Regions from separate parts of the Paenibacillus sp. MMO-177 genome, predicted to be linked through region 4. Evidence: riboswitches for the same ligand, from Rfam matches in the RefSeq annotation. Region 4 holds a riboswitch; each other region holds the start of a gene.

What was found. Region 4 has a riboswitch for cyclic di-AMP ahead of WFK81_RS04785 (KamA family radical SAM protein). Riboswitches for the same ligand answer to the same signal wherever they lie in the genome.
Region 1: it holds a riboswitch for cyclic di-AMP, as region 4 does, so the genes downstream of both, WFK81_RS23820 (APC family permease) here and WFK81_RS04785 (KamA family radical SAM protein) in region 4, are expected to answer to the same signal.
Region 2: it holds a riboswitch for cyclic di-AMP, as region 4 does, so the genes downstream of both, WFK81_RS02100 (TrkH family potassium uptake protein) here and WFK81_RS04785 (KamA family radical SAM protein) in region 4, are expected to answer to the same signal.
Region 3: it holds a riboswitch for cyclic di-AMP, as region 4 does, so the genes downstream of both, WFK81_RS16790 (hypothetical protein) here and WFK81_RS04785 (KamA family radical SAM protein) in region 4, are expected to answer to the same signal.

Annotation. Positions count from the first base shown of each region.
Region 1 is NZ_JBBCUR010000009.1:35,432-43,322, reverse strand. It holds gene WFK81_RS23835 (VOC family protein) at 88-486, opposite strand; gene WFK81_RS23830 (hypothetical protein) at 946-1,101, opposite strand; gene bglX (beta-glucosidase BglX) at 1,128-3,290, shown strand; cyclic di-AMP (ydaO/yuaA leader) riboswitch at 3,585-3,772, shown strand; gene WFK81_RS23820 (APC family permease) at 3,928-5,754, shown strand; gene WFK81_RS23815 (Lrp/AsnC family transcriptional regulator) at 5,799-6,257, opposite strand; gene WFK81_RS23810 (amidohydrolase family protein) at 6,560-7,891, shown strand, end outside.
Region 2 is NZ_JBBCUR010000001.1:489,672-497,562, reverse strand. It holds gene uvrC (excinuclease ABC subunit UvrC) at 1-970, shown strand, start outside; gene WFK81_RS02110 (hypothetical protein) at 1,043-1,450, opposite strand; gene WFK81_RS02105 (CPBP family intramembrane glutamic endopeptidase) at 1,764-3,356, opposite strand; cyclic di-AMP (ydaO/yuaA leader) riboswitch at 3,607-3,768, shown strand; gene WFK81_RS02100 (TrkH family potassium uptake protein) at 3,840-5,180, shown strand; gene WFK81_RS02095 (potassium channel family protein) at 5,198-5,860, shown strand; gene WFK81_RS02090 (LysR family transcriptional regulator) at 6,203-7,081, opposite strand; gene WFK81_RS02085 (succinate dehydrogenase cytochrome b558 subunit) at 7,415-7,891, shown strand, end outside.
Region 3 is NZ_JBBCUR010000004.1:273,827-281,717, forward strand. It holds gene WFK81_RS16770 (DHA2 family efflux MFS transporter permease subunit) at 1-394, opposite strand, end outside; gene WFK81_RS16775 (aldehyde dehydrogenase) at 555-1,931, opposite strand; gene WFK81_RS16780 (lysoplasmalogenase) at 2,029-2,691, shown strand; gene rlmN (23S rRNA (adenine(2503)-C(2))-methyltransferase RlmN) at 2,966-4,036, opposite strand; cyclic di-AMP (ydaO/yuaA leader) riboswitch at 4,928-5,123, shown strand; cyclic di-AMP (ydaO/yuaA leader) riboswitch at 5,241-5,425, shown strand; gene WFK81_RS16790 (hypothetical protein) at 5,545-5,949, shown strand; gene kdpF (K(+)-transporting ATPase subunit F) at 6,111-6,188, shown strand; gene kdpA (potassium-transporting ATPase subunit KdpA) at 6,222-7,891, shown strand, end outside.
Region 4 is NZ_JBBCUR010000001.1:1,074,876-1,082,766, forward strand. It holds gene WFK81_RS04765 (YheC/YheD family endospore coat-associated protein) at 1-915, shown strand, start outside; gene WFK81_RS04770 (CapA family protein) at 929-1,996, shown strand; gene WFK81_RS04775 (C40 family peptidase) at 2,286-2,795, opposite strand; gene WFK81_RS04780 (alpha/beta hydrolase) at 3,096-4,202, opposite strand; gene WFK81_RS04785 (KamA family radical SAM protein) at 4,270-5,280, opposite strand; cyclic di-AMP (ydaO/yuaA leader) riboswitch at 5,463-5,601, opposite strand; gene WFK81_RS04790 (hypothetical protein) at 5,811-6,161, opposite strand; gene thiD (bifunctional hydroxymethylpyrimidine kinase/phosphomethylpyrimidine kinase) at 6,228-7,055, opposite strand; gene thiO (glycine oxidase ThiO) at 7,079-7,891, opposite strand, start outside.

The DNA of each region.
Region 1 (7,891 bases), on a different contig from region 4:
GGCCTCCTAGTTATAGGTTCGGGAATTGAAGTCACCAAGTAGACGGATGAATGAATCGAAAAGTTTCAGAACTAAACTAATAATTTTTTATTCCGGCCGAGCGGAGACTCCACCTCCAAACGCGATCCGATATCCATCGGCGTCTTTAATGGTAAATTCGTTCCAATGCTCCGAGTAGTTAGGGCCGTTAACAATCTCGACAGCTTTAGCCAGACACTCTTCCGCCAGCAAGTCGACCGCATCCGTATAGACAAAAGCATCAAAGTATAAGCCGCCTTGCACAGCAGAATTTGGCCGCACGTCATCCTTGTTTACGGCAGGGTGCAGAATAAAGGTAATATGTTCTCTTGTTACATGGACATGTCCGCCAATCTCTTCATAGGTAAACCCGAGATTGACGTAGAACGATGAGGCCTCTTGTATATCTTTAACCAGCAAAACGATAGATGAACCCGTAATCTTAGCTCCTGCTATAGCTCCGCTCATTTTACCCTCTCCAGACGCATGGAATATAAATCCAATTTATATCAAAATCATACAATGTGGCTTAAGATGGAGCAATATAAGAAATGGACTGGGTGACGGTTAGTCGGACGAATGGATAGGTTAGTTTGAATTCCGTTTCGTCTACGTTGCACGGAATACAGGATAATTAGCCACGAAGGGTCATTGCTAGGATGTATGCTGCACGGAATGCAGGATAATCGGCCAAATTGGTTCAAAAAGCCTCCTAGGAGGGCCAATATACTGCATTATATACAGCATAACTTGAGCAGGCAGCGCGAAAGCGGCATTTCTCTCTCATTAGATACAATCTGGCCTTGGCAGATTGAACCGGTGAAGAGCGGCAGGACCGGAGCGGAGCAAAAGACATGCTCGCTGAGAAGCGCAGCGCTCGCCTTTGTGCCCGGATTTCAACCGCTATTAGCGGTATATTCGAGGAAATCAGGGTACAACAGCGATCGAAGGAGCATGCCTTTTGCGCAGCGTCCACGCCCGCCAACGGCCAAGCCTGTTCAACAGCCACACAGCCAGATTGTAGAGTTTTTCGGCTATTCCCGACATATTGCTGCCCGGCGGCAATCGGTATAATGGAATCATCCTATTCAAATGGAGGGTTTGTCCACGTGACGAAACGATCAATGACAGCATTACTTGAGCAAATGACGCTGGAGGAAAAGATTTTTCAGCTGATGCAGCTTACCCCTAATTTTCTCAGCGAAGATGACGCTAACCTGACGGGTCCGCTGGCCTGGATGGGCGTTACAGAAAATATGGTGAACAATGCAGGATCCGTGCTGAGCGCCGTTGGCGCGAAGGAAACGATAGCCCTGCAGAAAAAATACATGGAGAACAGCCGCCTCGGCATTCCTCTGCTTCTTATGGCGGATATTATCCACGGCTACCGTACGATTTTCCCGGTGACGCTGGCGATCGGCAGCACTTGGGACCTGGAGCTGGCGGAAAAAAGCGCCGCGATTGCAGCGAAGGAATCGGCCGTTACGGGCATTCACGTGACGTTTGCGCCGATGGTGGACCTTGTCCGCGACCCGCGTTGGGGCCGCGTGATGGAGTCGACGGGCGAAGATCCCTACCTGAACAGCGAGTATGCGCGTGCCTTCGTCCGCGGCTTCCAAGGCGATGACCTGGCAGGCGATATGGACCGCGTTGCCGCATGCGTCAAGCATTTTGCCGCTTATGGCGCAGCGGAAGGCGGACGCGATTACAATACCGTCAACATGTCGGAAAGACAGCTTCGCGAGTCCTATCTGCCGGCTTATAAAGCCGCGCTGGACGAGGGCTGCGAGATGGTGATGACGGCCTTCAACACGGTTGACGGCATTCCGGCCACCGGCAACAAGTGGTTAATGCGCAATCTGCTCCGCGACGAGTGGGGCTTTGACGGCATGCTGATCTCCGATTGGGGCGCAGTAGGCGAGATGATCCCTCATGGCGTTGCGGCGGATGGGGAAGAAGCAGCATTGAAGGCGATTGAAGCCGGCGTCGATATGGAGATGATGACCTCCCACTATGCGAACCATCTCAAGGGGCTTGTGGAAGCGGGGAAAGTGGATATCAAGCTGATTGACGAGTCCGTGCTTCGTATTCTGAAGCTGAAGGACAAGCTGGGTCTCTTCGAGAACCCTTACCGCGCTGCAAACGAAGAAAGGGAGAAGGAAGTTCTGCTGTCGCCCGAGCACCGCGCTGCGGCACGCGAGATTGCGGCCAAGTCCTTCGTGCTGCTGAAGAACGAGCAGGAGACTCTTCCTCTTCGCGGCGGGCAAAAGCTTGCGCTCATCGGACCGTTTGCCGAGAGCGGAGATATTCTGGGTCCTTGGTCGATCTGGGGCAAGCAAGAGGAAACGGTGCAGCTGCATGCCGGTTTATCTGCGCATGCGAACGCGGATATCGTTGCCGTAGCGAAAGGCGCGGGCGTCGACGCTGTAACCGAGGAGCAGCTTCGGGAAGCGGTAGCTGCGGCATCGCAAGCCGATGTGATCGTGCTGGCGCTTGGCGAAAGCTCCGAGATGAGCGGGGAAGCGGGAAGCCGCGGCGACATCCGTCTCCCGCAGGCACAGCTGGAGCTTGTTCAGAAGCTGAAGCCGCTTGGCAAGCCAATCGTGGTTGTGCTGTTCAACGGCAGACCGCTTGATCTGCATGGCGTCATCGAGGAAGCGGACGCGCTCCTCGAGGTTTGGTTCCCGGGTACGGAAGGCGGCAATGCGATCGCGGATGTCCTGTTTGGCGACGTGAATCCTTCCGGGCGTCTGACGATGTCATTCCCATATTCCGTCGGACAAATACCGGTGTATTACAACAACTACAATACCGGACGTCCGCTTACGCCTCAGAATGCGAACGAGCGTTACGTCTCGAAATATTTGGACATGCCGAATGCGCCGCTTCTGCCGTTTGGCTACGGCCTGAGCTACACAAGCTTCTCGTATAGCGAAGCCAGCTTGTCGGCGGACGTTCTGAACGCCGAAGATACGCTTCATGTAACGGTTGACGTGACCAACACGGGAGCCGCTGCCGGCGAAGAGGTTGTCCAGCTGTACGTACGCGATCTTGCCGGCGAGGTTGTCCGTCCGCTGAAGGAGCTGAAGGGCTTCCGCAAGCTGTCTCTCCAGCCCGGCGAGACGCAGACCGTTGCGTTTGCGATTACCGAGGAACAGCTTCGTTATTACCATGCGGATCTACAGCTGAAGAGCGATGCGGGCGAGTTCCACGTCTTTGTGGGTCCCAACAGCCGCGATGCCGAGGCGAAATCGTTCCGTCTTGTGAAATAAAACCAAAAAAAGCGCGGGCCAGCCATAGGCAGGTTCGCGCTTTTTCTGCTGACAACTCCTTTATACGAGCATGCCTATCAGATAATAGCCAAACTCCACTGCTATATCAGGGATTATCTGCCGATTGCACGGTAAAAGAAAGCATGGCGGTTTATTTCGGACATTCCGAGAGCGAACCCATCATGTATCCGCATTCATGAATAAAAAACAAGCGAATCTGCTCCTTTTCGCGTTTTTATCGCGGTTTACAGAAAAGGGGGAAGAGGACTATGATCAAATCTGCAAAACTTCATATGTTCGTATTCGCTGAGTTTCCGTTAGAAACGGAGAGCAGGGGAACCAATTGCGATAGGCAGGAAAGTGCATGCTTGTCGCCGGGGTGAATCGGCATGCCGGCCGCAATGTTGCGGAAGCAGGCTGTAGGGCGACTCTAGACGCCCGAATCCGTCAGCTAACCTTGTAAGCGTTGATAGAGAGGGTGAACTTCGGTTATTTTTACGGGCCGCGGGAGGATGCTCTGCGGTCTTTTTTCTGTGCGTAGAAAAAAGCAAAGGTGGTTACATTAGCACTGATAAGTGTTTGAGTAGCCAAGTATCCAGGTATTAGATGTTTAACTTCAACGTTGGCGGTGACCTGTGTGTTTACTCTTATCAAAAGATTACTGATCGGGCGTCCCCTCAAGTCCACGGAATTAGGGGAACAGAAGCTCATTAAAACGAAGGCGCTTGCGATCCTGTCCTCGGATGCCTTATCATCCGTTGCTTACGGGCCAGAGCAGATTTTGCTCGTCTTGATGACCGTTAGCGCAGCGGCGTTTTGGTATTCGATTCCGATTGGTGTCGGGGTGCTGGTCTTATTAACGGCACTTATCCTGTCTTACCGGCAAATCATATTTGCCTACCCGCATGGCGGGGGAGCTTATGTCGTATCGAAGGAAAATCTCGGTGTATTCCCGGGCCTCATATCCGGCGGCGCCCTGCTGGTCGATTATATATTGACCGTAGCGGTAAGCGTCTCGGCGGGTACGGACGCGATCACATCGGCTTTTCCAAGCCTTCATGAGCATTCCGTACTGATCTCTATTGTGTTTGTCCTTTTTATTACGATCTTAAACCTGCGGGGCGTGACGGAATCGGCGTCTATCCTTGCTTATCCCGTTTACCTATTTGTGCTTGCGATTGTTATCATGGTCATTGTAGGCTTGTACAAAATCGCCACAGGCGACGTATCGCCTGCGCTTCACACCTCGTTAGGAACGCCGGTTGCGGGCATCAGTCTGTTCTTGCTGCTCCGTGCGTTTGCATCCGGCAGCTCGGCTTTGACCGGGGTTGAAGCTATTTCGAACGCGATTCCGAACTTCAAGGACCCTGCGCCGAACAATGCGGCCAAGACGTTATTAGCGATGGGCGGTCTGCTCTCGATCCTGTTCTCTGGCATCGTGTTCCTGGCGTATTACTACGGTATAGCGCCGAAAGAAGAAGTGACGGTTGTGTCGCAGATCGCCGAAGGGATATTCGGACGCCATACGATGTATTATTTTATCCAGGGTACTACGGCTCTTATCTTGATCCTGGCAGCCAACACCGGCTATTCGGCCTTCCCGCTGCTGGCCGTTAACCTGGCAAAGGATAAGTTTATTCCGAGAATGTTTACGGCACGCGGCGACCGTCTCGGTTACTCAAACGGCATCATCAGCCTAGGTGTTCTGTCCATCATCCTGATCGTTGCGTTTCAGGGCAAGACTGAGCATCTGATTCCGTTGTACGCGGTTGGCGTATTTATACCGTTTACGCTGTCGCAGACGGGGATGTTGGTCAAATGGTTCCGCCAAAGGCCGAAGGGCTGGGTTGGCAAGTTCATCATTAACTCGATTGGGGCCCTGATCAGCTTTATCGTCTCGATGATGTTTTTCCTGACGAAGTTCGCGCAGGTATGGTCGATTCTGATTTTCCTGCCGCTTATTATTTTCGTGTTCCACCGGATCAAGAAGCATTATGAGGCGGTGGGCGAGCAGCTTCGGCTTGCGACTTGCGAGCCTGTGATGCCGATTGAGGGCAACGTGATGATTTTGCCGGTATCGGGGATCACGCATGTCGTCGAACATTCGATTCTATATGCCAAGTCGCTGAAGCCGGAACAGATCATTGCCGTGTATGTTCCTTTTGAGAAAGAAGATGAAGCCGTCTTTGAGGAGAAGTGGAAGAAGTTTCAGCCGGATGTCCGGCTTGTAACCTTGCATTCGCCTTACCGCTCGATTACGAATCCGCTCTTCAAGTTTATCGATACCGTGCAGCGCAAGGCGAGCGAGAACAATTACCAGGTAACCGTCATTATTCCGCAGTTTATTCCGAAGAAGGGCTGGCACAACATTTTGCATAACCAAACGAGCTTGATGCTCCGTACCCAGCTTCTTTACCGAAAGGATGTTATCATCACCACCGTGCCTTACCATTTGAAAAAATAGCGAGAAGCCTCGGTCCCGTCGGGACTGGGGCTTTTTTTTGCCTGCTACAGCTCAAGCCCCGTGCCTTGCTTGAAGCGTTTGATAACCATATGAGTGTTGACGTTTACGATCCCTTCAAGCACATAGATTTTTTTGAACAAAAAGTGCTCCAGCGCCTCCTCGTCCTTCAGCAGCGCATGCATATGCAGCGAGCTTGGTCCCGTCATTTGATAGATGCTGATTACTTCCGGTTCCTCCGATAACAGCGCCCCGGCTTGCTCTACGAATCGAGGCTCAACCTCAACTTCGAAAAAAGCGGAGATGGATTTGCCGAGCTTGGTTGTGTTTAACCGTACGGTGAAGTTCTCGATAATCCCGTTGTTCACCATCGCATCCACGCGCTTCTGGATCGCGACTCTAGATAAATTGAGAAGCTCGCCGATCTTGGCGTACGACATCCGTCCGTTATCGTGCAGCAGGCGGATAATTTCCTGATCTGTGTCATCCAAGTGCAGTAAATGCATGGGGCCACTCCTCTTCGATAAAATTTCACGTTAAGCTACTTTGTGCGAGATAAATGTTAGGTATTGGTTTCGAATTTGTTTATTTTTATGTCAGTTAATATAACATTAGTAACCAAATTGGTCTATAGAAAATGACAAAACGGTCCAAAAAAGCCCTTTTTTAGTTACGATATGGTTGACGCTCTGCCGGGCCGCTCTTATACTGATGTCATAAAACATTACATAAGAAACCAAAAGCATACGAAATGGTTGCGAAAACTTCAAATTGCGGGTTAATCAACTTACATGAGGGTGTGATCGGTGTGAAAAAGCAGCTGATTCGTAACGGGACCGTCATCACGATGAATGAGGAGATGCGGGTGATCCCTAATGGTTATGTTCTCATGGAGGGGGATCTTATTTCGGAGGTTGGGGAGTGGCCGTCGGACGGCTCCAAGGATGAGCTTCTCCGGCAGGCGGATATCTTGATGGATGCGCAGGGGAAGGCGGTCATTCCAGGATTGGTGAACGGACACACCCATTTGTTTCAGACCTTTATTAGGGGCGTGTCCGATGATTTGCCGCTGGCGCAATGGCTTCGGCAAATCATATGGCCGGCTTCCCTTGCCATGGAGGAAGAGGACTTCTATCTGGCGGCCATGATCGGCTGCATTGAGAATTTGAAGTCCGGCGCGACCTATATTATGGACCACCACTATGTTCATACCCACCCCGGCAATGATGACGGTGTTCTAAAGGCCATGCAGGAGTCGGGCATCCGCGGTCATATGGCCAGGGGAGGCGTTGACCTCAGCTACGAGCCAAGGCTCAGCGAAACGATTGAGCAAATATTCGGCAATACGGATGTCCTGCTTGATCGCTGGCAAGGAGCGGCCGAAGGCCGGATCTCCATTGCGCTTGGCCCGCTTAATTTATACGGCTGCTCGGAGAGCTTCCTGAGGCAGGCGGCTGATTACAGCCAGCGGAACAATCTGATTACGCACCTTCACGTCGCGGAAACGAAGGATCAGATTGACAACACGATGGAACGTTTCGGGCTTCGGAATCTGGAGCTGGTTGAAGCGGTGGGCCTGCTCGGCAAGCATACGCAGGTCGTCCACGGCGTCTGGCTGGATGATAAGGAGCTGGATCTGCTGAAGAAAAATGATGCGACCGTTATCCATTGCCCGGTTTCCAATATGTATCTGGCTTCCGGCGTAGCGCGCGTGCCCGAGATGCTGGAGCGAGGCATTAATGTGGCCTTGGGAACGGACGGTCCCGGCAGCAATAACTGCCAGGATAATCTCGAAGTGCTGAAGTTCACGGCCTGCCTGCATAAGGTTGATCAGCTGGATTCAACGCTGCTGCCGCCCATGCAGGTGCTGAAGATGGGGACAATCAACGGGGCCAAGGCCGTTGGGAGAGAGCGGGAGCTCGGCAGTCTGGAGCCGGGGAAAAAAGCGGATGTCGTGATCATTGATCTGCAGAAGGCGCATATCGCGCCCATTCACCGGGTCAGCTCGGCCATTGTATATAATGCAAACGGCAATGACGTGGATTCGGTCTTCGTGAACGGTCAGCTTGTCGTTCATCGCGGCAAATGCACGCTGGTGGATGAAGAAGAGATTATCCGCAGGGCGCAGGCAAGGGTCGAT
Region 2 (7,891 bases), 590 kb from region 4:
TGTTACTCAATATTACAGCGATAATCCGGCATTGCCGAAGCAGATTTTGCTGCCGCTCCCTGCCGAAGAGGCAGAAGAAAGCGTGGAATCGTCCACGGCCGCGGATGAATTTGCAGCAATGCTGCATAACTGGCTGAAGGTGAAGGTGCTGATGCCGCAGCGTGGACGGAAGAGCGAAGCCGTATCTATGGCTATTGATAATGCCAAGATTGCGCTAGCCGATAAATTCCGTCTGATCGAGCGGGATGAGGAGAGAAGCGTCCGCGCTTCGGAGGGACTCGCCGAATGGCTTGGACTGCCGGAGGTCCGGCGTATCGAGGCGTTTGATAACTCGAATATACAAGGTACAAATCCGGTATCTGCGATGGTTGTCTTTACGGATGGCAAGCCGGACAGGAAGGAATACCGCAAGTACAAGGTGAAGACCGTAGTTGGCGCGGATGATTATGAGACGATGCGAGAGGTTGTGCGGCGCCGTTACGAAAGAATGCTGAAGGAACAGCAGACTCCTCCGGACCTCATCGTAGTCGACGGTGGCAAGGGACAAATCTCCGCAGCTCTTGATATCCTGCAAAATGAACTGGGGCTGTATATTCCGGTATGCGGACTTGTCAAAGATGCGAAGCATAAGACGGCCCAATTGATGACCGGCGATCCGCCGGAAGTCGTGCCGCTGCCGCGCGACAGCCAGGAATTTTATCTGCTGCAGCGGATTCAGGATGAAGTCCACCGGTTTGCGATCTCCTTCCACCGCGAACAACGCGGCAAATCGATGATCGCCTCCCAGCTGGATGCGATTCCGGGAATCGGAGAGAAACGCCGCAAGCTGCTGCTCAAGCATTTTGGCTCCATCAAGAAGATCAGAGAAGCTTCCATCGAAGACTTCAAGCCTTTATCGATTGGCGAGAAGCTGGCTGCGCTAATTTTAGCGGCTTTGAATGAAGAAGAAAAGGAAAAGGAAAAGGAATGAGATAACCTCATACCTAACAAAAGGAATGTAGGATGCCCTCTTGAGGACTCGCTACATTCCTTTTGTTTTATATTACTTACCTTTGCCTTTGCTTTTATCTTTACCCTTGTCTTTACCCTCGTCCTTGCCCTTTTTGCCCGATTTGTTGCCTGCTCCCGCTTCGGTTGTTGCACCGGCGCCGTGTCCGCCGTCGCCGCCGGGACCACGTCCGGCGAGCTGTTTGCCGCCGCCAGGATTTTGATTGCCAGCCGTGCGGTTGTTGCCGCCAGGGCCTTGTTTGCCGCCGCCAGGATTTTGGTTGCCAGCCGTACGGTTACCGCTGCCCGGACCTTGGTTTCCGTCGCCAGGATTTTGGTTGCCAGCCGTATGGTTACCGCCGCCAGGGCCTTGCTTGCCGCCTTTTCCAATGCTTTTGTTAGCTGCATCGGTGTGTTGTTTTTGCTTCTTGTCATTATCGTTATTCTTGTGTTTGTGTGGCAAATCTATCACTCCTCTTATACGTAGTACTAGATTATATGAAGAATGATAGATTTGCTCCTGTACGAGAGTGGATATAAAAGCGAAATGGTCCCTTGCCTATGGATGCCGTAAGCAAAGCCAGCATTTCCTTTCCGCGTTATGCGTGGAAGACATGCGATCATGTTTTGTTGGTTTAATAAATTATATTAATGTCCACAGGATTCCTCTTGGACAAAATGACCGTTTCTATCAAATGGGCTGTTTGGAGTGCCGTTAATACAAAAAGAGGAATGTATCTCAGGGGATACATTCCTCTTTTGAATGGAGAGTTCGTTCAGGCCCTTATAGGGCGCCGGTTATGCCAGGTTTTGATAATCCACGCAACGATAACGGGCAGAACGGCGTAGATAAGGGCGGCGGTAATATTGACGCCTCCTCCAACGCTCACCAGCTCGAAGCCCATAATCAGGCTGTCCAGAATAGCGTGGGTGAACACGGCTGTAATAAATCCATAACGGAGGAAAATAAGACAGAATACCGTTCCGAGAATAACAAGCTCCACGATCCGCGTATAGAACGGGAAGATCGGGTAGCCGACATGTCCAAGCGCCCACATAATCGTTGGAATAAGCGTGGCGATAAACGTATTTTTGAACCATTTCTTGAACAGGGCAATGCCAAACAACCGGAATATCGCTTCTTCGGAGATCGCCGCGCACCAGGCCATCATCGGCATAAGCCACAGCATATCCGTATTGTACGGCGATTGCGTGGCATCGCTGGTTGCCCAGGAGCCGGCAAGAAACTTCATGGCGACCATTATAATCGCTTGAGCGCCAAGGATAATAGCTGCAAAAAGATAGGAAAGGCCAACGCTTCGCCATACATGCTCGCCATAGCCGCGTTCGCGGAAGCCGGGCCATAACGGGCGTTTTTGCGAGCGCCACATCCCGTCACCGGCGACAAGGGCGAAATAAACGGCGAGTCCAACCGGAATCAGCAGCACGACCGTAATGATAACCGTAGCTTTAATCTCGGCATCCGACCGGCTCTGCTCGCCAAAGGTTGCCAATATGCCATCGAGAACGTTCAGATTGTTATATATGTAGAATACGATAAACACCAGGCTGATAAATATCCCGCGCTTAAAGGTCGTATGTCTCCTGTACAGAATCGCGTAAATAAGCGATAAGACAAGGGAGATAAAGCACATGTACACCAGACTGACAACAGACAGCGCGCTGCCCGTCTTCTTCTGGCCTTCCACATAGGCCACGTAGTCTGCCGGAGTTTGGAAGGCTGGCTTGTATCTGGTAATTACCGCTTTATCATTAACAAGGCCGACGCCTATAACAAGCTCAAGCGAAGCGTCGCCAAGCGTATAACCGGTTGGATGAAGGACAGCGTCCCCTTCGTCATTCAAGTACAAACCGTCCAATTCTTCCGGCCGGAATCCTTTTGTCCCGGCAAAAGCTTTCGCGGATGTTTGAACCAGCTCGGCATTGCCTGCGGATTTCGCTCCAAGCCAATGCCAGCCTATAATACTGCCGTTTGTCATGTGGATATAAACATAAGCCTTCGTGCCGTCCTCCAGATCGAGATTGACCTGGAACGTATCGGTCGGGAACTTGGCATCATATTTGTCTTCGAACTCGCGCAGCAGATCTTCCTTGGAGAAATAACCGTTTGCCAAACTGTCTGTCTGGTAAATCGTATGAGCAGATACGGCGCTTTTGCCGAATTGCTCCTTAACGAATCGTTCTGCCGTTGACTCGGCTTTGCTTTTGGCGATGACTTCAGGCGTTGAGCTTGAGAATAGCTGGTCCCCGGCTGCGGGGCCGAACTGGGTAAAGATGAAAATAATTGCGCCTGCAACAGCAGCCCACAGGAACCTTTTCCAATCATGAGGTGCGATGGAAGGGATCATACAAAACCTCCATTTCGAATTCGGACGATGCTTTGTTACAGTAACAATACCATTATTAACCTGAATTATCCAATGAACACGAAAGTAGAGGATGCGAACGGAAAGCGGTGAAATAAGGACTTGCAGCCAGCAAGCGACCATTTGCTTTGTAGCATTGCCTGTTTTTGAACGAATTCCGCTTAATTATGGCTTAGGCTCATTTTGATCGTATCCGTCATTTAGGCGTATAATCGTAAACGTCATATTAATCGAATCGTATCAGCCGAATTTCGTTATTGAAAACGGGGGAACCAAACCGCTGTCCGGAGCAATCCGCCAGCATGGGGTGAATTTCGAGCATTCCGCTTGAATAGGGCTGCCTTTCCAGGCCCGAATCCGTCAGCTAACCTCGTAGGCTGTGTGGAACAGGACTCATTTGCATGGGAGTTCCCGTGCTTTTTTTTATGCCTAAATATGGATGGGTCCCTAATAAAGGAGAGAATTATGCCTAAATATTTCAATATTTTGAGATGGTCGCCTCCAAGGATACTTGTATTTGGCTTTGCCATGATTATCGTTTTTGGAGCCTTGCTGCTGTCAATGCCCTTCGCCTCCAGCGACGGTTCGCGCCTGCCCTTTATAGACGCGCTGTTTACAGCAACCTCGGCGACCTGCGTAACCGGCCTTGTTGTTGTCGATACGGGTACATACTTCTCTACCTTTGGCAAAATCATCATTCTCTCATTAATTCAAATCGGCGGATTAGGCTTTATGACGATGGGTACGCTCATTGCCCTTGTGCTTCGCAAGAGGATTTCGCTTAAGGAAAGGCTGATTCTGCAGGAAGCGATGAATCAGTCGAGTATGGAGGGGATCGTCCGATTAATCCGCAGGGTTATCTTTTACTCTTTGACGATTGAGCTTGTTGGCGCGGTGTTATTCGCTGTTCGATTTGCTTTTGATATGCCGTTTGGACGCGCGGTATGGTACGGGCTCTTTCATGCGATATCCTTCTTCAACAATGCCGGCTTTGATATCTTCGGCAATTTCCGCAGCTTAACGATGTATGTAGGCGATCCGCTTGTTAATATCGTGTCGATGCTGCTTATTATTTTTGGCGGATTAGGCTTTGTGGTCATGGCGGATTTATTGGAGTTCCGGAAAAACAAACGGCTCTCGCTGCACAGCAAGGTTGTACTATCGGCAACCGGCATTCTCATTGCCGTTGGCGCAATCGTTATTTTTATTTTCGAGTTTTCGAACAGTAAGACGCTGGGATCCCTCAATTGGGGCGAGAAAATACTGGCTTCCTTCTTCCAGTCCGTTACGCCAAGAACCGCCGGGGCCAATACGCTCGATTATACCCAGCTTCGGCAGGCGACCGTATTTTTTACCGTTATTCTGATGTTTATCGGCGCTTCTCCCGGCTCTACAGGCGGGGGGATCAAAACAACGACGTTTACGACGATGGTCGGGGCGGTTATCGCCATGATCCGCGGACGGGACGATATCGTTCTTTTCCATTACAGGCTTGGGAAGGATCGGATCTTCAAGGCGCTGACGATTACGATGCTGTCGCTTACGCTGGTCATATTTGTGACAATGCTGCTGTCCACAACGGAAGACCAGCAGTTTCTGCGAATTTTATTCGAGACGACGTCGGCGTTTGGCACCGTTGGCCTCACGACGGGTATTACGCCTGAGCTGACGTTTTTCGGAAAAATCGTCATTGCATTAACGATGTTCGCCGGCAGGCTGGGTCCGCTCACGCTTGCTTATGCGCTAGGACCAAAAACAGAGAAAGAGCTTTACCGGTATCCGGAAGGCAAAATTACGATTGGATAGGGGAATAGGGAGCAAGGATGAAAAACAATCAGTTTGTGATCGTAGGCTTAGGACGGTTTGGATCCAGTCTTGGAAGAGAGCTCATTAAGCTGGGTTATGAGGTGCTGGGAATCGACCGGGATGAGGAAGCCGTCCAGGAGATGAGCAATGTGCTGACCTACACGGTGTCGGCGGATTGCACGGACGAAGAAACGCTGCGATCACTTGGCGTTCGCAATTTCGACTGCGGAGTTGTGGCGATAGGCGATGACATTCAGGCCAGCATACTGACGACTATATTATTGAAGGATTTGGGCGTGAAGCGGGTTGTGGCAAAAGCAATGAGCGAGCTGCATGGACGCGTGCTGGAGAAAATCGGCGTCGATCGCGTTATTTACCCGGAACGGGATATGGGCATCCGGGTTGCCCATCAGCTTGTCTCCCCGAATTTGCTGGATTATATCGAGCTGTCGAAGGAGTACACCATTGCCGAGCTTTCGGTGCCGAAATGCCTGAACGGCAAATCGCTTCAAGATATGAATTTGCGTGCCCGGTTCGGATGCAGCATCGTAGCCATTAACAAGCCTTCCGGTATTATTATTGCTCCTACGGCGGCTGATGTTGTGACGGAAAAGGACGTTATGGTCGTGATCGGAACAAACGACCAGATTGAACAGTTTGAAGAAACCATAATCAGGTGATGATAAGGACAGTGGGCGCTGTTAGCGTTCATTGTCCTTTTTTTGTTGGCTCGCTGGAAGAGGCGGGGAATGGATGGGGCGGGATGGCTCGGCGGGACGGGGTATCTCTTACGGCCGCTGTTGTCATTCCTTTGCTCTGATTAGGATTTACATAGGGGTAGCAAAGGAAGTGACAAAGGCGAACGCTGCGCTCCTCCAGAGATACCCCTTTCCCACCTCGCGCCGCACCCATCCATTCCCCCTGCGAGGGAATGAAAAAGGACAGTGAAGCGCTAAAAAGCGCTACCACTGTCCTCTCCCTAAAGGGAGGGGGAAGAGCGAAAGACCAAGAGCGAACCCTCTTTACTGACCTAGCTCCGCAATCCACCGCCGAACCGCCGGATGAAGATCGGAAGGGTCGTTGTGGATGAGACACGTTGTTCGCTTTGTCTCCTCCAGCTCGCGGATGGGGACAACGACAAGCTCGTTGTCGGCTAGCAACTGCTTGCGCATATAGGAATGCGGAAGCAGGGTTGCCGCGCGGCAGGTGTGAAGCAGGCGGACGATGGCCTCGAAGGAGTCGATCTCCATCCGGACATCCGGCTGCAAATGGTATTTGGCGAATACTTCGTCGGTCAGCTTGCGGTACCAGGTTCCTTTCGAGAACAATATCATCGGCAGCCCGTTTAAATCCTCTATTGAAAGAGGCTCTTCATTCGTAACGGATACGCTGGTTGGGATTACCAGAAGCAGATGGTCGTCAAACAGCGGCACGCAGTGAAGCTGGGAGTCTTCAATCATGGAGGCGATGATGGCAATATCCGCTTTATTGTCGCGGACCAAGGTAACAATCTCGTGGGTTTTGCCGGTTACAGCCTTGATATCGAATTCGGGATGACTGGCGTTTAACGTCTTGATAAAGTCGGGCAGCGTCGTCTGCAGGGTGGTTAGACTGGCTCCGATCGTTATGGAGGTTCGTCCCGCCGCGGTATATTCGGCAACGGAATCCATATAACGACGGTGCAGCTTGCGAAGGTTCACGGCATACTCGTAGGTCAATTGTCCGACGCGGGTCAGCTCAAGCCGTTTGCCGACGCGTTCGAACAGCTTGGCGCCTATCTCCTCTTCGAGCTTTGCTATTTTGCGGGATAACGCCGGTTGTGACAAATTAAGCAGAGCGGCAGCTTTATTCATGCTGGAATGCTCCACAATTGCAGCAAACATATGAAATTCTTCGATCATCTTGGTCTCCCCGATCGCTTATGTGAATTGGTTATAATAAATTATAATAAATATGCAATTCCATTATAAGCTGAAAAGGAGTAGGATTAAAAGGGTGGCATACACGGAACGTTCACAATTTTATACCTACAAAGTGAAGCAAATGCTTGTCGGAGTTCATTCCTAGTGCTTTGCGGGGACCCCGCCGACAAAAAAACGGTAGCGGGAGTGAAACTTTCGTACCTGGTGTCGACTTTTGTTGACGGACTTAAGAGCCGGGGGTACAATGTAGAATGGTTTGTCAACAGTAAAAAATGTCATGGAGCGACCACAGTCTGGAAAGGAGAAGTATTAATGAAAGGAAATTCGTACTACTGGCGCAAGCTTCACTCTTTGCTTGGGGTGATTCCGCTCGGCATGTTTATCATCGTGCACGCGCTGGCCAATTTTCAGGCGTATGAGCGGGGGCCGGAAGGCTTCACTAGAGCGGTTAACTTTATTAACGGCCTGCCTGTCGTAACACTGCTTGAGATCTTCGGTATCTATCTGCCGATTTTGTTCCACGGTGTTTACGGTTTGTACATGGCTTACCAGTCGAACCTCAACTCGGGACGTTTCAAATACGAGCGTAACTGGGCGTTTACGTTGCAGCGTATCACAGGGGTAATTACTTTTATCTTTATTATCTGGCACGTATTTGAGACTCGCGTGCAGGTAGCGCTTGGCAATGTGACGCATGAAGAGCTTGGCTCGACCATGCATAATATCGCAACCAGCCCTGCTTTGTTCATTCTGTACCTCATCGGTATTCTCGCTGCGGTATTCCACTTC
Region 3 (7,891 bases), on a different contig from region 4:
CCATCGCAACGGGCAGCACGAATCCGCCGCCAAGCCCTTGAATAACGCGGAACATTATCAGCATCTGCGGATCGTTCGGCAGCGAGCATAGGAGCGAGCCAAGCGTAAAGAGAATGACCGAGGTCAGAAAAACCGTCTTGGCGCCGAACCGGTCGGAAAGCCAGCCCGCAAGCGGAATGACTGCGGCTTGCGCCAGCATATAACCCGTTACGGTCCATTGCAGAGTGGGAAGCTGCGTATGGAAATCCTCTACGAGCTTCGATAAAGCGACGTTCATCGCTGTTGTATCGAGAATAACCATAAAGCAGCCGAGAATAATCGCGACTAGCGGAAGCAGTATGCTTTTCATGCTGAATTCCTGCTCCTGCGGGTTATCCGTTAACCGTTGTTCCATCCATATAACCTCCTACATGGAATACACCATTACGCCAAGGATGAGAGGGACAACGGCTGTCAGTAATGGTAGTGTGCTACCCCATGTTACTGAGCAAACCAGCCTTTAGTCAAATAAATTTTTTACAAAAAAAGTTAAAGCTTTTTTAATGGACGCGCCTCTATTTCATGAGCCTCCGAATGATCGAAAGACCGCCTTTGGCCGATGGATAACGGAAGGCAAAATCAAACCTGGTCGTTTGTTTCAGCACGCTTTTCATATGCGAGAAGGTTTTGAAGCTATATTCGCCATGATAAGCTCCAATCCCGCTCTCGCCTACTCCGCCAAACGGCAAATACGGCGTCGCCAGATGCATCAGCGTATCGTTGATGCATCCGCCGCCAAACGGCACCGCCTCGGTTACCCGCTTCTGAATAGCCGCATTCTCGCTGAACAGATAGAGAGCAAGCGGCTTCGGGCGCGCATTGATCTGATCGATTGCTTCCTGCAGCTCGTCATAGACCAAGACCGGCAGAATCGGGCCAAAAATCTCCTCCTGCATAACCGGCGTATTCCAGTCCACGCGGGTAAGTACGGTTGGCTCGATCCGGAGCGACATTTCGTCCGCCCCTCCTCCCATGACAGCCTCCCCGTCACGAAGGAAGCCTGCGAGCCGCCGGAAATGACGCTCCGAAATGATTTTGCCGTAATCCTTATGCTCAAGCGGATTCTGGCCATAGAACTTCGTTACCGACTTGCGGAGCTGCTCAAGGAACTCCTCCAGCACGCTGCGATGAACAAGGACGTAATCAGGCGCGATGCAGGTCTGCCCGGCGTTAATAAATTTGCCGAAGGCCAGCCGTCTTGCGGCCAGCTTGAGATTGGCGTCGTGATGAACAATCGCCGGGCTTTTGCCCCCAAGCTCCAGCGTAACCGGCGTCAAATGCTTGGCTGCCGCAGCCATAACCTGCTTGCCGACGTTAACGCTGCCCGTGAAAAAGATTTTATCGAACGGCAGGTCCAGCAGCTCTTTGCTTACTTCAACTCCGCCTTCCATAACGGTTATGTAAGAAGGATCAAACGTGTCCTGTACAAGCGAGGACATAACCTCCGACACCGCCGGCGACAGCTCCGAAGGCTTCAGGATTGCCGTATTGCCCGCCGCTATAGCTCCGACAAGCGGCGCCATCGCGAGCTGGAACGGATAGTTCCACGGAGCGATAACAAGCGCGGTGCCAAGCGGTTCCGGCACGATGTAGCCTTTGCTTCCCATGTGGGTGAGCGCCGTTTTGACCTTGGCGGGCTTCATCCACCGCTTCAGCCGCTTCTGCACAAATGAAATTTCCTTCAGGACTAGTCCAATCTCCAGCATATAGGACTCCTGCTCGCTCCTGTTCAGGTCAAGCCGAAGCGCCTGCATAATCGCATCCTCTCGTTCTGTAATGGCTTGGCGCAGCTTCGCCAGCTGAGCCTGCCGGAATTCGAGACTCCGTGTTGCCCCCGTCCCGTAATAGTGCCGCTGCTTCTCCAGCAATTGTTGAGCTAAGTTCATGTTCATGTTCATGCGATACCCCGCCTTTTCGATATAAATCCGGACTTAAAAAATGAATTTCTATGCTATAGTTAGGAAAAAGGAGCGATGCCGATTGAATAAAATGATGCCTGCTCTCATTCTGCTTACAGGCTTGCTTTACATTTTTATCATTCCTGCTGAACCGCATGCCGTCAAGCTAATTTTCAAAGCGATTCCGATGCTGCTTATTATCGCTTATGCTTACTTGCAGTCCGCGCAAAACGGTAAGCGATTTCAGCAGATTCTGCTGGCCGGTCTTGTCTTCTGCGTGATTGGCGATGTTACCCTGGATAACTTTGTCGTAGGGCTGTCCGCCTTTTTGATCGGCCATTTGTTTTATCTTAGCGGTTTTTTCGGGCAATGGAAGTTTTCCTTCTGGCGCCTCGTCACGATTGTACCAATCGGGGCATATGCCGTTTATATGGGCTACGAGCTGCTTGATGCGCTTACGAAATCGGGAGACGACGCTCTGAAAATCCCCGTTCTTGTCTATGTAACCGCCATTTCGCTGATGGGCTGGTCGGCCATCATGTCCGGAAACGCATGGGCGGTTGCGGGCGCTTTGCTCTTTATGGCTTCCGACTCTATTCTCGCCTGGAACAAGTTCGTCTCGGATGTTGATGGTTCGAATGTGCTCATTATGACAACCTATTATGCCGCGCAGTTCTGCATTGCAACCTGCATAGGATACCGGAGCCGTACCGCTCCCAAGCAAAAAGAGGCTGTCCCAACCGTCAATAGCTGACATCGGAACGGCCTTTTTGTTGGTTTGGATAAAAAAGGACTAACCAAACCCCTTTTATTGGAACAAATTCAATGTCCCCCCGCAAGTCACCCGTTTCACCCGATTTCACTGGAGTAAATCCAACGTACGGTGAGCAGGCTTGATCATATTGTGCTAAAAAAGCTGCAACAGATCAAAAAAATAGCGTTGCAGAGTCTGCGACGCTATTTTTGAAAGTGCTGGCTCTTCTTCAAAGATTCTGACTTATGGGACACCCGTTTGGTTGTGCCGATTGTTATCCGGCTTTTTCCTTATTCATCTGCTTGCTGCGCAGCTGGCCGCAAGCCGCGTCGATGTCGGCACCATGCTCGAGGCGGACGCTGACGCTTACGCCTTGTTTTTTCAGCGTATCGTAGAAGCCTTTGATGGAGTCGTTCTCGCTGCGCTGGTATTGGCTATGCTCGTCAACCGGATTGTAAGGAATAAGGTTCACGTTCACGAGAGAACGGCGGCGGTCGCCCACCAGCTCCGCAAGCTCAAGCGCATGCTCCGGCCGGTCGTTGACGTCCTTGAGCAGAATATACTCCAGCGTAATGCGGCGGTTCGTCCGCTCCAGATAATAATCGATCGCATCCATCAGCTTCTCGATCGGAATCGCGCGGTTGATCTTCATAATCCGCGTCCGCAGCTCATTATTAGGCGCATGCAGCGATACGGCAAGGTTAACCCCTTGATCCTTGTCGGCAAACTCTCTGATTTTGTCCGCGAGGCCGCTTGTCGATACCGTAATATGGCGCGGTCCGATAGCCAAGCCTTTATGATCCTTCACCGTCGTGAGGAAGTCGTTCAGGTTCGTAAAGTTATCGAACGGCTCGCCGATCCCCATGACAACGATATGACTGACCTTCTCGCCTTGACCCGCTTCATCAAGATGGAGCTGAATCTTCATAATCTGCTCGACAATCTCGCCGCTTGTCAGATCTCTGCTCTTCTTGAGCAGGCCGCTCGCGCAGAAGCTGCAGCCGATATTGCAGCCAACCTGCGTGGTTACGCAGACCGACAGGCCGAACTTATGACGCATCATTACCGTCTCGATCAGGTTGCCGTCATCCAGCTTGAGCAGCAGCTTGACCGTGCCGTCCTTCGACACCTGCTTCGTATGCTCGACCAGCGTCTGGATCGCAAAGTTCTCCTCCAGCAGCTTCACCAAGTCCGGATGAACCTCCGTCATATCCGCAAAGTTTGTAACCCGCTTCCGGTACAAATATTCCCACACCTGAGCCGCCCGGAACTTTTTATGCCCGCGCTCGCCCAGCCATGCCGTTAATTGATCTAATGTAAATCCATATATGGATGGTGTACTCATCGTTTTTCCTCTTTTCGTGAAACGCGGCCAAAACCGCATACTGTTCCTATTGTCCCAAAATTAGCTGATGAAAACAAGGGGCCAAGGTGAAACGATTCGCCGCCTTTGGCAGGAGGCGCGTTTCGCTTCGGAGTATTCTAATGAAAAGTCCAATCGTTCCAGTATACGCTCATTCCGCCCTCTTATTTCACTCCTCGCACTTAACACGCACTTATCGCTCCTGCTTCCTACCCCACGTCCAACCGCTGTAAGACGGTTTTTCCGTCTTATTTAGCTCTTTCTAACCCGCGGCCCGCCCTCCAGCCGCTGTAAGACGGTTTTTCCGTCTTATTTGGCTCTTTCTAGCACGCGGCGCCGCCCTCCAGCCGTTGTAAGACGGTTTTTCCGTCTTATTTGGCTCTTTCTAACCCGCGGCCCGCCCTCCAGCCGTTGTAAGACGGTTTTTCCGTCTTATTTGGCTCTTTCTAACCCGCGGCCCGCCCTCCAGCCGCTGTAAGACGGTTTTTCCGTCTTATTTAGCTCTTTCTAACCCGCGGCCCGCCCTCCAGCCGCTGTAAGACGGTTTTTCCGTCTTATTTGGCTCTTTCTAACCCGCGGCCCGCCCTCCAGCCGCTGTAAGACGGTTTTTCCGTCTTATTTGGCTCTTTTCAGCCCACGGCTTCGTGCCCGGCACGCAATGGCGACCTCGGACAAACCAATTTGGGCTTGGCATATACCTAAATTTCACATCGAATTGCAGTATTCGCGAGATATAGAGTCCAAGAAGGAGCATGATGGAGTCCCTTCCAAATGTAAACGCTCTAACCAAACTCCTTGTCAGAATTAGACAATATGCCGCCTCCATCGTTCATTTACATCTTCGGCCGTCAGGCGTAATATACGATTCAGCAAAAGTATCAATTGCTGAGTTTCCGTTAAGGGAAACGGGGGAACCAATCGATAAGCAGCATCGCAACGGTGTGAGAGCCGGGGCGGCTTGCTTATCCGGGGTGAATCCGGGAAAAGGCTGCGCGCGGCCTGAACCGGTAGGGCGACTCTCACCGTCCGAATCCGTCAGCTAACCTCGTAAGCGATGAAAATGCGACTGCCCATTAGGCAGGGCATTTTCCAAGTAGAGAGGATGATGTGATCTTGTGACCTTTTCAAGGCCGCGGGGAACTTTCCTCTGCGGCTTTTTCTCATGCCGATTATTAATCAAAATCAACTGTCTTTATCGCTTAATCCCCTTCGCGGGGAACGGGGGAACCAATCGGACAGCCGGCTGTTCAACACAGCTAGCTTGTCCTCGGGGTGAATCGCCGACTCAGTACCATCTGAGCTCGTCGGCGTAGGGCGACTCTTACGCCCGAATCCGTCAGCTAACTTCGTCAGCGTACCAAGAGAGGCAACGATGATCGTGAATTTAGGCGCGGTTTATTTTCTGCTGCGCTTATAAGCCGCGTGAAGAGTCCCTCTTCCGCGGCTTTTTGTTGTCGTTGATTCCTCCAATCAGAAGAGGAGCCTAAACCATGGACGATTATATACTCGTCTCCGCCCCCAACGCGCAGGGCGAGGACTTTATTAAACAGCTGCAGCGACGGCATATCCCTTTTGCAGCCATTGTGAACAACAAGACCGAATACGATAGGATGCTGGGGCTGGGAGTAAGCATCGTAATCGTTGTCAACACGATTGATGAAGCAACCTGGCGGGTACCGGAGCTGCCGGTCGGCCGGATCTTTTTATTCGAGAGAAGCCTGAATCTGTGCTGCCGTTATATTCAGATTTGCCGCAGCTGGACTTCTAAGTCGATCTGCGTCATTACCGAAAGTACGAATCCCCGGTTGATTTACAAGGGGATGGGCGCGAATTACGTGGTGCACTCCGGGCAGACGGAAACGTCTTTTCTCATCACAAACGACCTCACCAGTTAGGAATTATCCCAAATGGAGCCTAAACAGGCCATGCGGTCATTCTTTTAGGAGGAATACTCGATGCAGGATATTTATATGGCGCTGCTTCTGGCAGCGATATTTGTACTTTTCGCCGGCTTTATGCATTGGTGCGACCGGGCTATTCAAGAGGAGGAAAAGCGATGATCGTAGCGTTAACGCTGGCTTTGTTTCTCTTTCTTTACTTAATTTATGCCCTGATTAATCCGGAGAAATTCTAAAACCTTATCGATCGCTGGGAGGCCGCAATGGCAATGGATATTTTACAGCTCATTATCGTGATTGGCGTGCTCGTACTGCTCGTCAAACCGCTCGGAACCTACGTATACCATGTGTACTCGGATCAACCGAATCGGACTGACCGCTTATTCGGCGGCATCGAACGGTTCATTTATAAAGTAATCGGGCTGAAATCGCGCGAGAGCATGACCTGGAAAAAATACGCGCTGAGCTTTCTGCTCACGAATATCGTGCTAGTCGCGATTAGTTATTTTATTCTGCGCTTGCAGGGCGGCCTTCCGGGCAACCCCAACCGCATTGGCGCTATGGAAGAAACGCTGTCGTTCAATACCGTTATCAGCTTTATTACGAATACGAACCTGCAGCATTACAGCGGCGAGACCGGGCTGTCCTATTTCTCGCAGATGGCCGTCATTATGATGATGATGTTCACTTCGGCGGCTACCGGCTTCTCGGTTGCGATTGCTTTTATCCGCGGCTTGACGAGCAGGGGCAGCACAATCGGCAACTTCTTCACCGACTTCGTGAAATCCCATACGCGGATTTTCCTGCCGCTCGCAACGCTTATTACGCTGGTGCTTGTGGCGCTTCACGTGCCGCAGACGCTGCAGCCTAACGTAACGGCAACAACGCTGGAAGGAGCAACGCAAACCATCGCTATCGGGCCGGTTGCTTCCCTTGAATCGATTAAGCATTTGGGCACGAACGGCGGCGGCTTTATGGGTGCCAATTCGGCGCATCCGTTCGAGAATCCAAGCCCGCTGACGAACGTCATCGAGATTTTGTCCATGTGGGCGCTGCCTGCCAGCCTTCCCTATGTATACGGCCGTTTCGCGGGCAACCGCAAGCAGGGCTGGGTTGTGTTTGGCGCCATGATGTCGCTGTTCCTGGTATTCCTTGCGACGGTTTACACGGCTGAGCTGCATGGCAATCCGGAACTGAACAACCTTGGCGCAGATGCCTCGCAAGGCAGCATGGAAGGCAAGGAAGTCCGGTTCGGCATTGCCCAGTCCGCCCTCTTCACGGCGGTTACGACCGCTGCGACAACCGGTTCGGTTAATAACATGCACGATACGCTGACGCCAATCGGCGGTCTTGTCCCGTTGGCGGAGATGATGCTGAACGTCGTGTTCGGCGGCAAAGGCGTTGGCCTCGTCAATATGCTGATGTATGCGATTCTTGCCGTCTTTATCGCGGGACTAATGGTCGGTCGGACACCGGAGTTACTCGGGCGGAAAATCGAGCCCAAGGAAATGAAGCTGATCGCGATTGCGATTCTCGTTCATCCGTTTATCATTTTGGCGCCAACCGCCATTGCTTTCCTGACGGACCTTGGCCGGGGCGCCATTACGAATCCTGGCTTCCACGGCATCTCGCAAGTGCTCTATGAATACACCTCTTCGGCGGCGAATAACGGCTCGGGCTTCGAAGGTCTTGCCGACAATACGCCGTTCTGGAACATCACAACCGGCCTTGTCATGCTGCTTGGACGGTATGTTTCGATGATTGCCATGCTGGCCGTAGCCGGATCCCTGGTCCGCAAAAAGCCCGTACCCGAAACGATCGGAACATTCCGGACGGACAACGTACTGTTTGGCGGGATCCTAGTAGGCACCGTCGTTATTGTCGGCGCGCTTACGTTCCTGCCTGCCGTCGTACTTGGACCTATCGCAGAGTATTTAAC
Region 4 (7,891 bases):
ACAACCAGAAAAATAACAGGCCACGTATATAACGGCGGAACTTGGAGCAGGAAGACAATGCCTTTCCCCCGGATAAACATGGATATCGGATTTTACAAAGGATCGCAAGTCGCCAGAGCATCTCTGGTCAAAAAAGCGCCCTCTTTCCCGTTTACCGGCTACGGCCTCGGCAACAAAATGCGAATCCAGAAGCATCTGGTTACTTCCCCCGTTCTGAAGCCGCATCTTCTTCCTACTGAACAGGTGAAGGACCCCAGCAGCTTTCTAGCCTTTGTAAAAAAGTACAAAAGCGTCATGCTGAAGCCGATTAACGGCTGGGGCGGCAGAGATATCGTACGCGTCACGATGGAGCAAGGACAGTACAAAGTGCAGAAAGGCGAGCAAAGGCGAATGACGGATGCTGCAGGCATCCGTTCGTTGATTAGACGCTCGCTGAGCAAGGAACGTCAAATCATGCAGCAGTGGATCGATATCCGGAACAAGCAAGGAGTTATCTATGACATTCGCGCGTTGATTCTGAAGAAAAGCGAAGGGAACTGGGAGACGACGGGGATTGCCGTGCGGGAAGCAAAACGCGGCCGGATCACGTCCAACCTGAAGAGCGGCGGCCATGCCTATGAAGCAAGCTCCTATCTAAAAAAAGAATTTGGCGAAGAGAAAGGCGAAGAGCTCGCCAAATCCATCCGCGAACTCGCGGAATATATTCCGACGTTTACGGAAAAAGCCTACAATGCCCGCCTTTGCGAGCTTGGCATTGACCTCGCCGTCGATGTTCACGGCAAGCTGTGGCTGCTTGAGATCAATATTAAGCCCGGTAAAACGATTATGCGGCAGGTATACGGAGTCAAAGCCTGGGAGCAAAGCCGGCATACGCATTTTCAATACGCCCGCAGCCTGCTTCCAATAACCAAATAAACGGAGATGAATTATGAGCACGGAAATAACGATAGCCGCAGTCGGGGATTTCCTGATGAAGACGCGTATTATAAACTCCTGCAAAGGGGAAAAAGGTTACTCCTTCGACCATCTGTTCGAGCCGATCGCCCCTTATCTGCGCAATGCCGATCTGACCATCGGCAACCTGGAAACCGTATTTGCGGGGAAAACCTCCGAGGACGCTTACAGTGTCGTAAAACGGAATCCGCGCACGAACTGGCCCATGTTCAATTGCCCGGATGCTTTTGCCGATACGTTAAAAAACCTCGGCTTCGACTTTGTCTCGACAGCCAATAATCATTGCATGGACAACGGCATTAACGGACTGAAGCGTACGCTCCGAATACTCGACGACAGAGGAATTGCCCATTCCGGTACTTACCGGACGCAGAACGATGCGCAGAATCTTGTCGTCAAGGAAATCAAAGGCATCAAAATCGGCTTCCTTGCTTATACGAACACCACAAATAGAGTCCCGGTTCCCTCAGACCATAAATGGGCGGTTGACCTGATCAATCCGACCAAGATGGTCTCCGACCTGAAGCGGATGAAGGCCAAAAACGTCGATCTGACTATCGTATGCCTGCATGTAGGCAGAGAGTACTCGAACAACCCGGTTCAGAGACAGAAGGATTTGGTGCAGTTATTATTCAAAAATGGCGCGGACATTATTCTTGGCGCCCACTCGCATACCATTCAGCCAGCCGTCTTCTACAAAAGCGGATCCGGTATCCGCAAATTTGCCATCTATTCCCTCGGCAATATTATTTCGACCCGCCTTTATTACAACGACCATACGCTAACCGGTTTAATCACTCAGCTTCATGTACGCAAGCTGGACGACGGCACGATCCGCATCAAGAAGATCGAATTTATTCCAACCTGGACACGGATCAGCAAAACGGGAGGCCGAAGCTCCTTCAAGGTCGTCCCCCTCACCGCCCATTATAAAAAGCTTGACCCTTCCAGCGCCGAAGCCGTCCGCGTAAAAAAGATGATCCAGCATGTCCGCCATCATATCGTAAAGGATCCCGACTCCGTCAACGCAGAAATCATTTAACGCGCCAAAAAAAAGGCCGTACGGATCACTCCGTACGGCCTTCCCCTGTTCTTTTAAGCAATTAAATATATTGCCTTTTAGCTGTAGTTAACCTCCAACGGAGAATTCGAATGTTCCTTGTGAAGCGTAGATTATGCTTCCGATGTAGCTTTCTTTCAGAAAGCTTTTAGCCCGCCTTTGCTCGGGGATTCCCCCAACTTTAACTTGTTCAAGGAACCCCCGAGCAACAGCGGTCGAAAGGAATATTCGAATGCGCAGTGTAAGCGTTAACTCACCTAATCAGTCAAACCTAGTTAATCACACGACGTCCCACGATGAAACGATCTTTATAATACTTCGAGTTAACATCCGAAATAATAACGTCTGCCGAAGGGCTTGCGTTATGAATCATTTTGCCGTTGCCGATGTAGATGCCGACATGGCCTACGTCTTTATGGTTTTTCGAGCCGCTGTTCCAGAAGAACAAGAGGTCGCCTTTTTTGAAGTTGCCGTAGCCTACTTTAGTGCCCACTTTTGCTTGAGCATCATCATCGCGGTTAACCAGGGTAACGCCAACGTTAGCCAATTTATATACAAGCGCCGTGTAGCCGGAGCAGTCTGTCGCGTAAGGGGCTTTTTTCTCTTGACGGTCTTGCCAGTGCACGTAGTTGACTTTACCTTTTAGATTCATTGCGGTTTGAACAACCTTGTTTCTTTTTGCATCCGCAGACATCGCCGCATCCGCAGTTGTATGCAACAGAGCTGTTACCGGCAAAGCGATAGCTACCAACAGCATAGCAATTTTAGTCATGAATTTCATTTATTACTCACTCCCTAACTTGTTGATAGGGCTATTATAAATAGGCTCGGAACCCCAATAACACCCGCAAAAATTGGCACCGAGCGGAAAATGAAAGCGTTAAAAACGCTGTAATCTAGACGTTTCTTGGGTCCTTAACACTTTCTGAGAATCGCGTGAGCCTTTAATGAGTATTTTCTTGCTTGTTGCTTGCTGTCAACTATGCTATAATCCTGATTTTTCAAATTCCCGCGCAAGATTAACGTTAAAAAGCCCGCTCTTCCATCAAGGAAGAACGGGCTTTAAAAACGATCTCTTCAATTATAGGGCTTTCAAAGCGTTTGCGATTTCGATACATAAATCCTCTGCCTGCGGCACAAAGCCCAGACGGTCGATAAAAGCATGCGTGCAGCCTTTATACCGGATCGTCTTTACCGGAACGCCGGCAGCCGCAAGCTGCCTGCTGTATACCTCCGACTGAATGCGCAGCCCGTCAAATTCCGCTCCGACGCATAACGTGCGCGGCAGTCCCGTGCTGTCTGCCAGAAGCGGACTGACATAAGGATTACGCACGTCATCTTCGCTTGAAAGATAAAGCTCCCATGCTTTTCTGCCTTCCGGATCAGCTTCGGTTGGCCGTCCAATCCCCAGCATCGAATCAATCATGGCTCTTTGTTCGTCCGCCATCTCGAATTGGGACAGCTCCCACTGATAACCGTTCACCCCGTTAAGGAAGGTGACGCACGGATAAATCAGCACTTGCTGGGCAACCATACGCGTACCCAAATCCCGGTCCTTCGTTGCTACCGCTGCCGACAGGTTGCCGCCCGCACTGTCGCCGCCTACGGCAATCCGGTTCCGGTCGATGCCGTATTCCTCGGCATGCTCGTAAATATATTGAACGGCATTAAAGCAATCGTTAAACCCGTTAGGGAATTTATGCTCGGGAGCGAGCGAATAGTCAATATTAAAGACAACGGCATCGGCCAGCTCGGCGATCAACCGGCAAGGGTTCTCAACCGCAAACACGGTACCGCCGATCCAGCCGCCGCCGTGGATATAAATAAGACAAGGTTTGCCCGGCTTGCGCATCGATTTGCGCGGGTAATACCGCCATAGGCCAACTTCATTGCCGCCAAGCTGGATTCGTTCATAACTCGTGTAAATCTCCGCCGTATTCAAATTACGGTTCGGAAATCCCATGGAATCGCGAATAAGCTGAAGCTGTTCCTCCGGCGACGGCGCCTCGGCCGGTGCTGCCTTTTGTTCCCCGATCCATTTTCTAATAAGCTGCAGCTCATAAGGATCCAGATAACCGGCTCTTGTCTCCTCCGGATTAACCTTCACAACAACCTGCGTGCCGTTCAAGTTTACTTCTTCCTGCTGAGCCTGCAGGGCGTTCACAATTTCCTGGCTGTATACTCTCATTGACGGAAGCCTCCCGGGATGTGAAATACGATCCCTTCTTACTTCTCCTTTTGCTTACGAACATCCTTTATTTATTCTTGGCAGGCTGACCGGACGGCAGATAGACCATATGATCGTCATGCTCCGACAGATCCTCCAGCCACGATGCTTCAGGAGGACAATCCAACATGATAAAACGGCCTTTCCCCTCTTCTTGGTAGTGATGATATTTCACGTAGGCCTTGCCGCCTTCTATATCCAACAATTCAACCTTGCCATAATCATGGGCCATCAAAAGCCTGATCCGCTTTCCAAGCTCCGCGGTTAGTTCTTTTGCTTGCTGAACGATGGAGAACTGCGTTTGCAGGGATAGACTATACTCGGGATAAGAAGGATTAGGGCGGTTAATGATAAAGGAATAGGGCGAAACCCCAGCCTGGGACAGCTGATCAATCAGCTTGCCTAACAGAAGAGGGTCATTATTAACGCCCTTGACAATAGGGGTTTGATTGAGAACGACAACTCCCGCCTGGTGAAGGGCATTAAAAGCTTTCTTTGCTTCGGCCGTTAGTTCTCTCGGATGGTTAATCGTAGTCATCAAATAGATCCGCTTCTGAGGACTTGAGAACCGACTTAACATCTCTAATAGTTCATGATCCTCATAAATCCGCATTGGATTATGAACCGGCATTCTGGAATCCAGCCTAATCGTGCCGATATGCTCGATATCCCGCAGCTGCTCGATAATTCTAGTCAGCTTGGCGATACCCAACGTCAGACTATCTCCCGTCAGCACAACCTTATGGATCTCATTATGTTCTGCGATGTAAGCAATTCCTTCTGCTGCCTGGGACACTGGGAGAAGAACCATCGATTGATAAATGTGCTTACATCCGGCAGCTTCCCAAGTGAACTCCTGGATCCCGTGAGGGGCTTCCCCCGCCGCCGCAATCAGATGCTTGCGGATCGGATCCTTCGGATCATCCCAGTCAATCAGGTTTAAGTAATAATCATTGACGCGAAAATGCTTCTTAAGCCGTTCTCTTTCCGCCTCCGACAGACCTGCCGATCTACCGTTATCGGCCATTGGTTGTACCATTTCGCATCCCTCCAAAAGGTTATTAAAAGCATCACCTATGCCGGGAAGTCCATCCCACCTCCACGAAAAATGAAAAAAAAGACCCCAGCAGCACAGAGCATGAACATGGTCTGTGTGCATTGTGGGCCTTTAAAACAGAAAAAGACCCAGCAAGGGTCTATCGTTTGCAATGTTATTCGCAAAAGACCCATCTCAAAGCTGACGAGGTTAGCTGACGGACTCGGGATAGATGGTTCCCTACAGCCAAAAACCGGCTGATTCGCCCCAAAAGATTGGTTTCCCCGCTTCTCGGCATTGCCGAGAACTAAGCTTATTATAATTATCGCACAATTCTTAATATTGTCAACATTTCATCAGCAAAAAATCCCCGCCCAATTTTCCGACAAGGTTGGACGGGGATCCACAATAGAAAGGTCTCCACAATAGAATTTACCTGTTTTCGAAACACTGGAAACTTAAATTCTATTTGGCGATAAATCCTACATTTAAACGCGGTCGCTCATCATCGAAATGCTTCGATAGAGGATTTCTCACTTCTTATCCACTTGAAGAAGAAATAAGTGCTTAACCGAAAATGTATCCTTGATGGTATCTTCGGATATAACATTCAGCTTGATCAAACCGGCGATTTTGGAGGTATCGGGCTTCGAAAGCAGCCGCCATACGTCGGGATCGGGAAGAGCAGCATACAGCTTGCTCTCATCAAATTCCTTGCGCTCCTGGGAAACAATCTTCACCTTGTAGCTGCCTACCTCCAGTTCGGAGAGGTCCAGCTCGGCGCAATGCTGTATAATTTCACCGCGCAGCTCGGATAATTCCTGCTCGATTTCCTTCTGCTTTTGCTTGAGCTGATAATACCGCTTGACTTTGTTATCCTCCAACTTATTCACGCTCCTCTTAATCATATGTATGACCGGGAGCGCGGAATTAGACTGGATCTTGTCCCGCTAACTGATGACTAGTCCTCTCTTGCGGTATGCCCAATGATTCGTTGGGCCATGTCCGCCGCCGATGATAATGCCGTCTTCAATGGCGGCTTGAATATAGGCCTTTGCCTGGCGCACGGCTTCCTCGATATCAAGCCCTTGAGCCAGACCGGCGGTTAGCGCAGCCGAATAGGTGCAGCCGGTGCCATGCGTGCGCTCGGTGACGATCCGTTTGCCGGAAAGCTCGCTATAGCCGCTGCCGTCGAAGAGCAAATCGACCGCTTCGGCTCCGGCCTCATGCCCGCCTTTGATCAGGACATAACGGGCGCCGAGGCTGGACAGCTTTTTCGCCGCTTCAAGCTTGTCGGCCTTGCCCCGGATGGCCATCCCGGTCAGATGCTCCGCCTCCGGGATGTTCGGCGTAATAATCATCGTGAGCGGCAGCAGCTTGCGGGTTAAAGCCCGAACGGCTTCTACCTGCAGGAGCGAAGCGCCGCCTTTTGCAATCATAACCGGGTCTACAACAACCTTCGTCCAGCCAAAGAAAGCAATTGCCTCGGCCACTTCCTCAATAATCTCCGCACTGAACAGCATCCCGGTCTTTAAAGCGTCAACGCCGATATCGCTGCCGACGGAGTGAATCTGCGCCTTTACCGCTTCCTTTGCGAGCGGAAAGACGCCCTGCACGCCAAGCGTATTTTGCGCGGTAATCGCCGTCAGGGCGGACATCCCGTAGACGCCAAGCTCCTGGAACGTTTTCAAATCCGCCTGAATGCCGGCTCCGCCGCCGCTGTCCGAGCCGGCAATCGTCAAAGCCCGCGCGACATTACCGTTTATGTATTCCGCCATCTCTATGTCACCCCGTTTATCGTTTAGTAGGAAAACCGTTCCGGCGCAAACGCCGGCAGCCTGCTGCCGGTATCGATATAATCGGCGACAACCTGTGCCGTTACCGGGCTAAGAAGAATGCCGTTGCGGTAATGGCCCGCCGCCATAATGACGCGGCCGCCCGATTCCCGCAGCGGTCCGAGCAAAGGGAAACCGTCCTGCGTGGATGGGCGGAGGCCTGCCCAGCGGTGAAACGGCTCCTGCCCGGCGAGAAACGGAAACGCCTGCTTGTTCCATTTGCGCAGCCGCTCGATTCCCCGTTCCGTAACGGTTGTATCAAAGCCCGCCACATCCTCGGAAGCTCCGCATACGAGCGTACCGTTTTCTTTTGCAACCAAATAGCCCTGATTGCAGAACACCATATGCCGCACCGGCTTCACTTCCGCTTCATAGGCGCAGATCTGACCGCGGATTGGGTATACCGGAATCCGGATGCCCAATACATCCTCAAGCTCCTGTGCCCAGGCGCCGGAGCAGACGACCAGCCGGTCGCCGGTAAAGCTCCAGCCCTCCTGCGCAGTAATGATCAGCTCATCGCGCCATTCTTCAACGGTTACTTTGCCGAGCTGCTCGAAGATCCGAACGCCGGTCTGGCGGCAAGCCTGCTCAAGTGCCAACACATAGTCCGGTGCATAAACATGGCTTTCCTCCGGCGTGTATAGCGCGGCCTTCACCTCGCGGGACAGCATCGGCTCCTGACGGAACAATGCATCCCCTTCCAGCACAATGCCGCTGGAGCCATGCTCGTTTTGCCAGAGGCGTCGTCCCTCCAGCGCCAGACGGTCCGCTTCATGATA